3 regions of the Mesorhizobium sp. M0910 genome follow, and region 2 is predicted to be linked to each of the others. Evidence: predicted binding sites of a transcription regulator. Region 2 holds the regulator's gene; each other region holds the start of a gene.
The links. Region 2 encodes PhoB, which activates phosphate uptake and scavenging genes when phosphate is short. Its sites were predicted from a motif close to TGTCATNNANCTGTCAT; they were not measured.
Positions count from the first base shown of each region.

Region 1: the regulator PhoB is predicted to act here: its motif matches at 1,541-1,557, upstream of phnF (phosphonate metabolism transcriptional regulator PhnF).
Region 3: the regulator PhoB is predicted to act here: its motif matches at 1,861-1,877, upstream of NKH78_RS16750 (ceramide glucosyltransferase).

Region 1 covers NZ_JAMYNZ010000001.1:735,655-738,928, reverse strand. The annotation lists gene NKH78_RS03625 (carbon-phosphorus lyase complex subunit) at 1-386, opposite strand, end outside; gene phnH (phosphonate C-P lyase system protein PhnH) at 388-999, opposite strand; gene phnG (phosphonate C-P lyase system protein PhnG) at 999-1,460, opposite strand; gene phnF (phosphonate metabolism transcriptional regulator PhnF) at 1,595-2,338, shown strand; gene NKH78_RS03605 (zinc-binding alcohol dehydrogenase family protein) at 2,357-3,274, opposite strand, start outside.
Region 2 covers NZ_JAMYNZ010000007.1:255,386-258,659, reverse strand. The annotation lists gene NKH78_RS19530 (ROK family protein) at 20-1,264, shown strand; gene phoB (phosphate regulon transcriptional regulator PhoB) at 1,274-1,963, opposite strand; gene phoU (phosphate signaling complex protein PhoU) at 1,980-2,687, opposite strand; gene pstB (phosphate ABC transporter ATP-binding protein PstB) at 2,720-3,274, opposite strand, start outside.
Region 3 covers NZ_JAMYNZ010000006.1:143,897-147,170, forward strand. The annotation lists gene NKH78_RS16745 (O-succinylhomoserine sulfhydrylase) at 1-566, shown strand, start outside; gene NKH78_RS16750 (ceramide glucosyltransferase) at 602-1,756, opposite strand; gene apaG (Co2+/Mg2+ efflux facilitator ApaG/CorD) at 1,985-2,377, shown strand; gene NKH78_RS16760 (Hsp33 family molecular chaperone) at 2,384-3,274, opposite strand, start outside.

The DNA.
Region 1 (3,274 bases), on a different contig from region 2:
AGCAGCCGGTGGGTGTAGTCGAAAGTCGGGCCGAGCAACTGGCCGCCGGGCAGGTCCTTGTAGGTCGCCGACACCCGCCGCTCGACCAGCATCGTGCCTGTGTCGACCGCCTTGGTGTAGCCGAAGCGCGGCAGCGTGGTGCGATAGGCGCGAATGAGGAAGATCGCCTCGATCATGTCGCCGCGCGCCTGGACGATGGCGAGTGCCGCCAATTCCCTGTCGTAGAGCGAACCTTCACTCATTACCCGGTCGACGCCGAGCGCCAGTTGCTCGACGATCTGGTCGAGGCGAAGTGCGGGCACCGAACGATCGCCGCGCCGGCGGTCGGCGAGCAGTTTGTGGGCGTTGCGAATGGCCGCTTCGCCACCCTTTACCGCGACATACATCCTACGCCTCCATCGTCTTGATGCGCGTCGTGCGCGGCAGGCAGGCAATCGCGTCGGACGTGGCGAGGATGATATCGACGCCACGCGGAAAGCGCTGGTTGTTCTGCTTCCATTGCTCGACGAAATGACGCGGCATTTGCGCCGGCGCGATCGTCGCCGTCTTCTCGATGCCCGGGCCTTCGAGCAGCAGCGGAGCGCCGGAGACAAGATCGCTGACCTCGAGGATCAGCGTCGTGGAGCGATCGGGATAATCCTGGGTGCCTTGCGAAAACCCGTCGAGCGCCATCATCTCGGCCGGCGTGGCGATCAGCGCGAAATGCGCGTCGGCCGGGGTGTTGGCGAGCGGCGCGCCGGTATGGAAGCCAAGCCAGGATTTCACCGTCGCCGAAGCCTGCAAGGCGGGGTCGAGCCAGAGCGGCGTGTCGTTATCGCACAGCGCCAGCGCAATGGCGCCCGCGGTGGCTGACAGCGGCGTCGGTGGATGGGTAAAGACCGGCAGGGGCTGCAGTGTGCCCGGCCGCGCCATCGCGTCCATCACTGCCCGGAAGACCGTCTGGGCGTCGAACACCGGATCGGCAAAGCCGCCTTCGATCGCTTGGGTTACGATGTCCATCAGTCTTCTCCGCGTACCATGGTGAAGAAATCGACCTTGGTCGCCGCCGTCTCGGCGCGGCGCTGGTCACGGGCCTTGGCCAGTGCCGTCCGCAAGGGCGCGACGAGCCTGGCCTCGACCTCGTTGCGGTGAGCCGGGTCCTGCCAGAGCGCGTCGGCGATTGCCGCCAGCCTTGCCTTCTGCTTGTCGCGGCCGAGCGCATAGCAGTGGCCGACCTGTCCGGAGGCGAGCCGGACGGTGGCGCGGGTGACCGTCGCCTCGCCAACGTTGAACGGCGCGCCGCCGCCACCGATGCGGCCACGCACGGTGACCAGGCCGGTTTCGGGGCCGCGCAGGAGTTCCGCCTCAGAAGGCAGGCCGGCTTCGTTCCACAGACGGACGATATCGTCGCTGGTCGATTGCGCCAGCGTTGCCATAACGGCCTTGCGCCCAGCCTGATCGCGCGCTTCCTGTCCTCGCATGGTTAACACTCCCTTGCATTGAAATTTGTCTATTGATATAGACAATTATACAAATTATATCTATTATCTAATGCGTGTCTATGACGGGTGCATGACAAGGGCGAGAAGAGGGGGCGCAAAGGTTGGGGCAGAAAATGATCGGACAAGCCAACAGCATCGAGCGGCGCAGCGGTGTCGCGCTGTGGCGGCAGATCGCCGATCGGATCCTGCATTCGATTGCCGTCGGCGATTTTCCCGAAAATGCGGCGTTGCCGCCGGAGGTGGCACTTGCCGAGCGCTATGGCGTCAACCGCCACACCGTCCGCAGCGCCATTGCAGCGCTGGTGCAGGAGGGTGTGCTCAGGGCAGAGCAGGGGCGGGGCACCTTCGTGCTGTCGCGCAGGCGGCTGTCATATCCGATCGGCGCCCGCACCCGCTTTTCGGAGGGATTGCAAGGACAGGCGTCCGAGCGGCATATCACCTTGCTTGCGTCATCGGTCGAGCCTGCCAACCGTCGTGTCGCAGAGAGCTTAGGCCTTGCAAAGGGGGTCGACGTGATACGCCTGGAAACGCGCGGCGAAGCCGATGGAATGCCGGTGTCCCGCGCTGCCGGCTGGTTCGATGCCAGGCGCTTTGCCGGGATCGATGCTGCCATGGCGGAAACGGGTTCGATCACCGCATCGCTGGCACGCTTCGGCGTCAGCGACTATCTCCGGCAATCGACGGTGCTGTCGGCGCGCCATGCCGATGCCGCCGACCTTGCGGACCTCGACCTGCAGCCCGGCGCCATCGTGCTGGTGACGGTCGCCGTCAACGTCACGCCCGACGGTCAGCCGATCCAGTTTTCGGAGTCGCGCTTCCCGGCCGAGCGGATCGAGCTCAAACTGTCGGCGCTCTGAGATGCGCCAGCCCCGGCATCATCCGACCTGAATGACAGCCTTGATCAGGCCGGACTTCTCATGCGCCCAGCGGGCGAGGTCATGCGGCGTTTCGCCAAGCGTCGTGCGGTGCGTGACGAGCTTAGCCAACGGCACCGCGCCGTTGCGGATCGAGGCGGCGACATGGTCGAAATCGGCACGCAGCGCGTTGCGGCTGCCGATCAGCATCATCTCGCGCTTGTGGAATTCGGGATCGGAAAAGGCGATGTCGTCCTTGACGACGCTGACCAGCACCAGCGCCCCGCCATGCGCGACATGGGCGAAGGCCGACTGCACCGACTGGGTGTTGCCGGTGGCATCGAAAACCATGTCAAAACCGTCGCCGTCGGTTGCTTGCCGCACCAGGTCCGCAGCAGCGCCCTGCGAGCCGTCGAGGGTCGCGAAGCCGAGTTCGCTTTCGGCGAAACTCAGCCTCCCCGCACTCATGTCGAGCAGCGTCACGTCGAGCCCGGCGATGCGGGCGAACAGCGCCGTGCCGAGCCCGATCGGGCCAGCGCCAATGACCAGCGTGCGCGCACCTGGATCAGCCAGCGAGCGCCGCACGGCATGGGCGCCGATCGCCAGGAATTCCACGGCAGCAGCATCGGCCAGCGACAGGCCGTTTGCCGGATAAAGATTTTGCGCCGGCACCAGGATTTGCTCGCACATGGCGCCGTCGCGGTGGACGCCGAGCACCTCGATCTTGACGCAGCAATTCGGCTTGCCGTGCCGGCAGGCGATGCATTTGCCGCAGGCGAGATAGGGATTGACGACCACCGGTTCGCCGATTGCCAGATCGACGCCCTCACCAACCTCGATCACGGTGCCGGAAACTTCGTGGCCCATAGTGCGGGGATAGGCGAGGAACGGGTGCTTGCCTTCGAAGATGTGATAGTCGGTGCCGCAGATGCCGACATG
Region 2 (3,274 bases):
CCGGGAGGAAAGCAAAACGATGTCGGTCGGAATCCGCCATGACGATTTGCGCCGGCGCAACCGGGCGATGGTGATCTCGGCGGTGCGCCGGGCCGGCCAGCCATCGCGTACGGAGATCGCAGCCACCACCGGCCTCAGTCATTCAACCATATCGGCGATCTCCTCCGACCTGATACGGGAAGGCATCCTCGCCGAGAGCAAGGCAAGTGAGCCCGTTTCGTTGAAACGCGGTCGTCCACAGGTCGGCCTCGCCCTCAACCCGGAAGCGGCGGCGGTGCTGACCGTGGTGTTGTCACTGAATTTCCTGTCGGCCGCCATTATCGACTATGCGGGACAGGTGGTCGCCGAGGAACAGCGCCGGCTGGACACGCTGACCATGCCGCGCGACGAGCTGATCCGCGAATGCATGGCCATCGTCCGGCGCCGGCTTGAGGACCCAGACCTTGACGTCCGCAGTGTCGCCCGCATCGCCCTGGCGATTCAGGGCATTACCGACTCCCCTGCACGCGCCATGCTGTGGTCGCCGATCACGCCGCAGACCGACATCGCCTTTGCCGACATGCTGGAGGACGAATTCGGCATCCCGGCCACGGTGGAGAACGACTGCAATATGATGGCGGTGGCTTTGCGCTGGCGCAATCCGGATCGCTATCGCGACGACTTCATCGCCATCCTGCTTTCGCATGGCATCGGTATGGGGCTTGTGCTGAAGGGCGAACTGTTCACCGGGACGCATTCCTCGGGCGGCGAATTTGGCCACATGATCCATCGTCCGGGCGGCGCGCTCTGCCGTTGCGGGCGGCGCGGCTGCATCGAAGCCTATGCCGGCAACTATGCCATCTGGCGCAACGCCAGGCAGATGAGCGAAGACAGCGAACCTATCGCCGACGTCAGCGACGCCGACATGCGCGCGCTGGCCGCCCGCGCGCGCGAGAAGGATGGGCCGGAACGCGAGGCCTACCGCAAGGCCGGCGAAGCGCTGGGTTTCGGTCTCGGCTCGCTGTTCGCGCTGATCGATCCGGCACCGGTCGCGATGGTCGGCGCCAGTGCCGCTGCCTTCGATCTGATCGAGCCGGCCTTGCGCAAGGCAATCGCCCAGACCGCCGGCGGCCAGCACTCGGGCTCGATCTCCTTCGATACCGAGCCGAACGAATTGCCGCTGATCCGCGAAGGCTGCGCGATGCGGGCGTTAAGCTTCGTCGACCAGGAGATTTTCGCGCCGGGCGCGCAAATGAGGCCCGGCGTCAGAAAGAACGTCGCCTGACCAGGCGGGTCAATCTTCCCTGATCGCATAGCCGGCACCGCGGATGGTGCGGATGACATCCGGCATGCGGCCGTTATTGACGGCTTTGCGCAGCCGCCCGACATGGACGTCGACGGTGCGTTCGTCGATGTAGATCGTCTCGCCCCAGACATTATCGAGCAACTGGCTACGCGAGAAGACGCGGCCCGGATGCCGCATCATGAACTCGAGCAGTCGGAATTCGGTCGGCCCGAGCCGGATCTCGCTCTTCTTGCGATAGACCCTGTGCGATTCGCGATCGAGCACGATGTCGCCGACCTTCAACACGCTGGACAGCACTTCCGGCTTGGCGCGCCGCAGCAGCGCCTTGACCCTGGCCATGAATTCCGGCGTCGAAAACGGTTTGACCAGATAGTCGTCGGCGCCGGTCGAAAGACCGCGCACCCGGTCGCTCTCCTCGCCGCGCGCGGTCAGCATGATGATCGGCAGCCGCTCGGTTTCGGGGCGCACGCGCAACCTGCGGCAGAGCTCGATGCCGGAAACCGCCGGTATCATCCAGTCGAGCACCAGAAGGTCGGGCACATTTTCCTGCAAACGGATCTCGGCTTCGTCGCCGCGTGTCACCACCTCGACCTGGTAGCCTTCGGATTCGAGATTGTAGCGGAGCAGCACGCCCAACGGCTCCTCGTCCTCCACCACCATTATGCGTGGTGCGATCATCGGCTGGGCACCCCCATCATGTCACCGGCGCGGACATTGTCGTTTCGTCCTGCTTCGGACGATTGACGGGCAATTGCTCGCCGGTCAGCACATAATACGCATTCTCGGCGATGTTGGTGACATGGTCGCCGATCCGCTCGAGATTCTTGGCGCAGAACAGCAGATGCGTGCAAGCGGTGATGTTGCGCGGATCTTCCATCATGTAGGTTAACAGCTCGCGGAACACGGACGTGTATTTGACGTCGATACGCTCGTCGGCGGCGCGCAGCTTGGCCAACGCGGCCGCATCGCCTGCGGCATATTCCTCGATGACGCCCTGCACCTGGATGAGCACCAGCTGCGCCATCGCATCGATGGAATGCGATAGGTCGCGCGGCGTGACGCTGAGGCCGACCGCGCTCACACGCTTGGCGATATTCTTGGCAAGGTCGCCGATGCGTTCGAGGTCGCCGGCCATGCGGATCGCTCCGACGACATGGCGCAGATCGTGAGCCATTGGCTGGCGCTTGGCGATCAGGGTGATGGCGCGATCGTCCAGTTCGCGTTGACGCGCGTCCATGATGGCGTCGTCGGAGACGACGCGCTGCGCCAGCACGTTGTCGGAATTCAACAGGGCCTTGGTCGCCCCGCCGACCATCGAACCGGCGAGGTCGGCCATGTCGCGGATCAGCTTACTGATCTGCTCGAGATCCTCGTCGAAAGAAGCGACTGTGTGTTCGCCCATGGTCCTGTCCTCATATGCATGATCGGAACGGCTCAGCCGAAGCGGCCGGTGATGTAGTCCTGCGTGCGCTTCTCGCGGGGCGATGTGAAGATCTTCTCAGTCCGGTCGAACTCGACCAGTTCACCCAGATACATGAAGGCGGTCTGGCGCGACACGCGCGCCGCTTGCTGCATGTTGTGGGTGACGATGACGATCGTGTAGTCGGCTTGCAACTCGTCGATCAGTTCCTCGATCTTGGCCGTCGACAGCGGGTCGAGGGCCGAAGCCGGTTCGTCGAGCAGAATGACTTCCGGCTTCACTGCCACGGTGCGCGCGATGCAGAGCCGCTGCTGCTGGCCACCGGACAGGCTCAACCCGCTGGCGTTTAGCTTGTCCTTGACCTCGCTCCACAGCGCGGCCCGCTTCAACGCTTGCTCGACGCGGCCGTCCATCTCGGACTTGCCGAGATTCTCGTAGAGCCTGACGCCGAATGCTATGTTCTCGTAGATCGACATCGGGAACGGCGTCGGCTTCTGGAACACCATGCCGATCTTTGTCCTGAGGAGGTTGAGATCCTGCGACCGGTCGAGAATGTTCTTGCCGTCGAG
Region 3 (3,274 bases), on a different contig from region 2:
CGAAGCATATTGACGGCCAGGGGCGTTGTCTTGGCGGCATCGTTCTGTCGGACAAGAAATGGATCGACGAGAACCTGCATGACTATTTCCGCCACACCGGCCCCAGCCTCTCGCCCTTCAATGCCTGGACGCTGCTGAAAGGCCTGGAGACGCTGCCGCTACGCGTACGCCAGCAGACGGAAAGTGCCGGCCGCATCGCGGATTTCCTGGCCGAGCGCCCGCAAATCGCCCGCGTCATCTATCCCGGCCGCGCCGACCACCCGCAAGCGGCCGTGGTCAAGAAGCAGATGTCGGGCGGCTCGACGCTGATTTGCTTCGATGTGAAGGGCGGCAAGCAGGCGGCCTTTGCCTTCCAGAACACACTCGACGTCGTGCTGATTTCCAACAATCTCGGCGACGCCAAGAGCCTGATCACCCATCCGGCGACGACCACACACAAGAACTTGACTGATGAAGCCCGCGCCGAGCTCGGCATCGGACCGGGAACGCTCAGGCTGTCGGTCGGCCTTGAGGACGCCGACGACCTGCTCGAAGACATCGAGCAGGCACTGAGAGTTGCCGGATAAGGGCTGGCCGAACAGAGGCAGCGGGGACGTGCCGATCAGGCGCCGGACGGGGTCTCTTCCAGCTCCGCGACAGTCTTCGTCTGGATAGTCATCACGTTGCCGCGCCAGTCGATGGCGCCGCTCAGCCATCCGCGCGCCCAAACGACGGGAAGCATCAGGTCTCGTGCCATCATCGCCGGGATCGTGCGCGGCGACAGGTGCCATCCCTTGGTCGAGGCCAAGGCGCATTCCGGCAGGTAGGCCGCGACCAGCACGGCGATGGCGGTTGCCGGCAGGCTGACGCCGGCGTCAGCCGCGGCGATCAGTGCAAGCACTAGCGGCGGTGCCGCGCCGATCAGGATTTCGGGGGCAAAGAACAGTGCAAAGGTGACGCGGCGCAGCCGCGCCCAGCGCGCCTGCCGCGACCAGATCTCGCCAAGCGTGCGCCGGCCGAGCGGCTGTTCGAAGGGAGAGGCGACAAGATTGACTCGCAGTCCGAGCCCGTTGACCAGCTTGGTCGCGGCGGCGTCCTCGGCGATCTCGGCGGCAAGCGCGCGGATGCCGCCATTGGCATCGAGCATCGGCTTGTTCCACAACATGCTCTTGCCCTGGGCGAAGCCGAGGCCGAGCGCCTCTCCAGCGTACTGCCAGCGTGCCTGCAGCGTGTTGAGAAAGGCGCATTCGACCTCCCCCCAGAACCCGTCCGGCCGCGAGCCGATTGGCGTCGAGCAGACGAGGCCGGTGTCATGCCGCCACGCCGCCATCAGGTGCTGGACGTAGTCGCTCGACATAAGCACATTGGAATCGGCAAGGATGACCCAGCGATAACGCGCCGCCTCCCAACCCTTCACGCAATTGTTGAGTTTTGGATTGCCGCTGATGCGGTCGTCACCGACCAGAAGGCGGGCGCGAATAGCTGGAAAGCGCGCCATTGCGGCAGTGATCGGCTTGACCACCGGGTCGTCGGCATGGGCGACACAGAAGATGAGTTCGTAGCGCGGCCAGTCGAGTGAGAAGGCGCGCTCCAGCGTCTCTTCGGCAAACGGCTCGACGCCGCGCGCCGGGATGACGATCGATACCGGCGGCGCGTTGGCCGCGGGCGGCGCAATACTGGCTGGTCGCTTCAGCTTCTGCGAAGCTAACAGGATGCTGGCGAGATTTGAAAGAAGGAGGGCTATGGAAAGGAGGGCGGCTGCGAATGTCGGTTCCATCGAGATCTGGTCACTCCAGAAATGCCGGCCGCATGACAGCCGTTTTCAACAATTCGACAGAACGCTGAGTCGTCCGGCACAAGCCTGCACACCATCATTGTCATGTGTCACTCAAATGACATTGTTTTTCGGCACCTGCGCTTGAGATCGGGCAAGAAGATGCTGCGCATCGTTGACCAAACTGCGCTGAGCATCGAAAGTTCCATCTACATTGCTTTGGAGCAGTTTATGTACAGCGCCGTCACCCGCAACATCGAAGTGCAGGTCAGGCCGTTCTATCTGGAGGATCACTCCGATCCGCCGCAAAACCGCTATGTCTGGGGCTACCAGGTGACCATCGACAATCAGTCGGATGAGTTCGTGCAGCTTCTGTCACGCTACTGGCACATTACCGACGGTACCGGCAAAGTCGAGGAAGTGCGCGGCCCCGGGGTCGTCGGCGAGCAACCCGGACTCAACCCCGGCGACAGCTATCAGTATACGTCTGGATGCCCGCTCTCGACCCCGTCCGGCATCATGGTCGGGCACTACACAATGCGCAACAAGCGGGGCGAGACGTTCGACGTCGCCATCCCCGCCTTCTCGCTCGATTTGCCGGGCACGCGGCGCACCGTCAATTGACCGCCGTCATCCAGCCGCTGCAAACTCCGCCGGGTCGAAGTCATATCGCTTCGAGCAGAATTCGCAGGCGACGTGAATGCTGCCATCCTCGGTGCTGTCTCTGATCTCCTCGGCGGAAAAGCCTTCGAGAATGCCGCGGATCTTCTCCCTCGAGCATGAGCACTGGTCGGCGACCGGCACGCCGCCGAACACGCGGACGCCATGCTCGTGGAAAAGCCGGTAAAGCAGCCGTTCGGCGCCGATCGTCGGATCGATCAGCTCGGTCGGTTCAATAGTACCAAGCAGCGCCAGCAGCTCCTGCCAGGAATTGTCGGTCGGGTCGTGGATTTCCTCACGCGGATCGCCGTCGCCCCCGGGAAGGTCGGGTACGCGCATACGCTCCGCCGACTGCGGCAGGAATTGTGCCAGCAGGCCACCGGCCCGCCATTGCTCGCGGGCACCGCCGACGCCGGGCGTCAGAAGCTTGGCAACCGAAAGGCGGAGGTCGGTCGGAATCTGCTCCGACTGGCGGAAATAGGTGCGTGCGGCATCTTCAAGTGTGACGCCGTCGAGCTGGACGATGCCCTGGTAGCGCTGCGTGTGAGCGCCCTGGTCGATGGTCAGCGCCAGGACACCGCTGCCGATCAGCGTCTGCGGTGACGTCTCGCCGGCCGAAGTCAAAGCCTGCAGCCGGTCGGCATCGAAGCGGGCATAAGCGCGCAGCGCGTGCGGCGTGGAGAAATCGGCGACCAGCATGTCGACCGGCCCATCGGTGCGGGTCTGCAGAATGAACTTGCCCTCGAATTTCAGCGAAGTTCCGAGCAGTACCGTCAGCACACAGGCTTCGGCCAGGAGCCGGGCGACCGGCTCGGGATAGTCGTGGCGGCTGAGAATGGCGTCGAGCATCGGCCCGAGCTG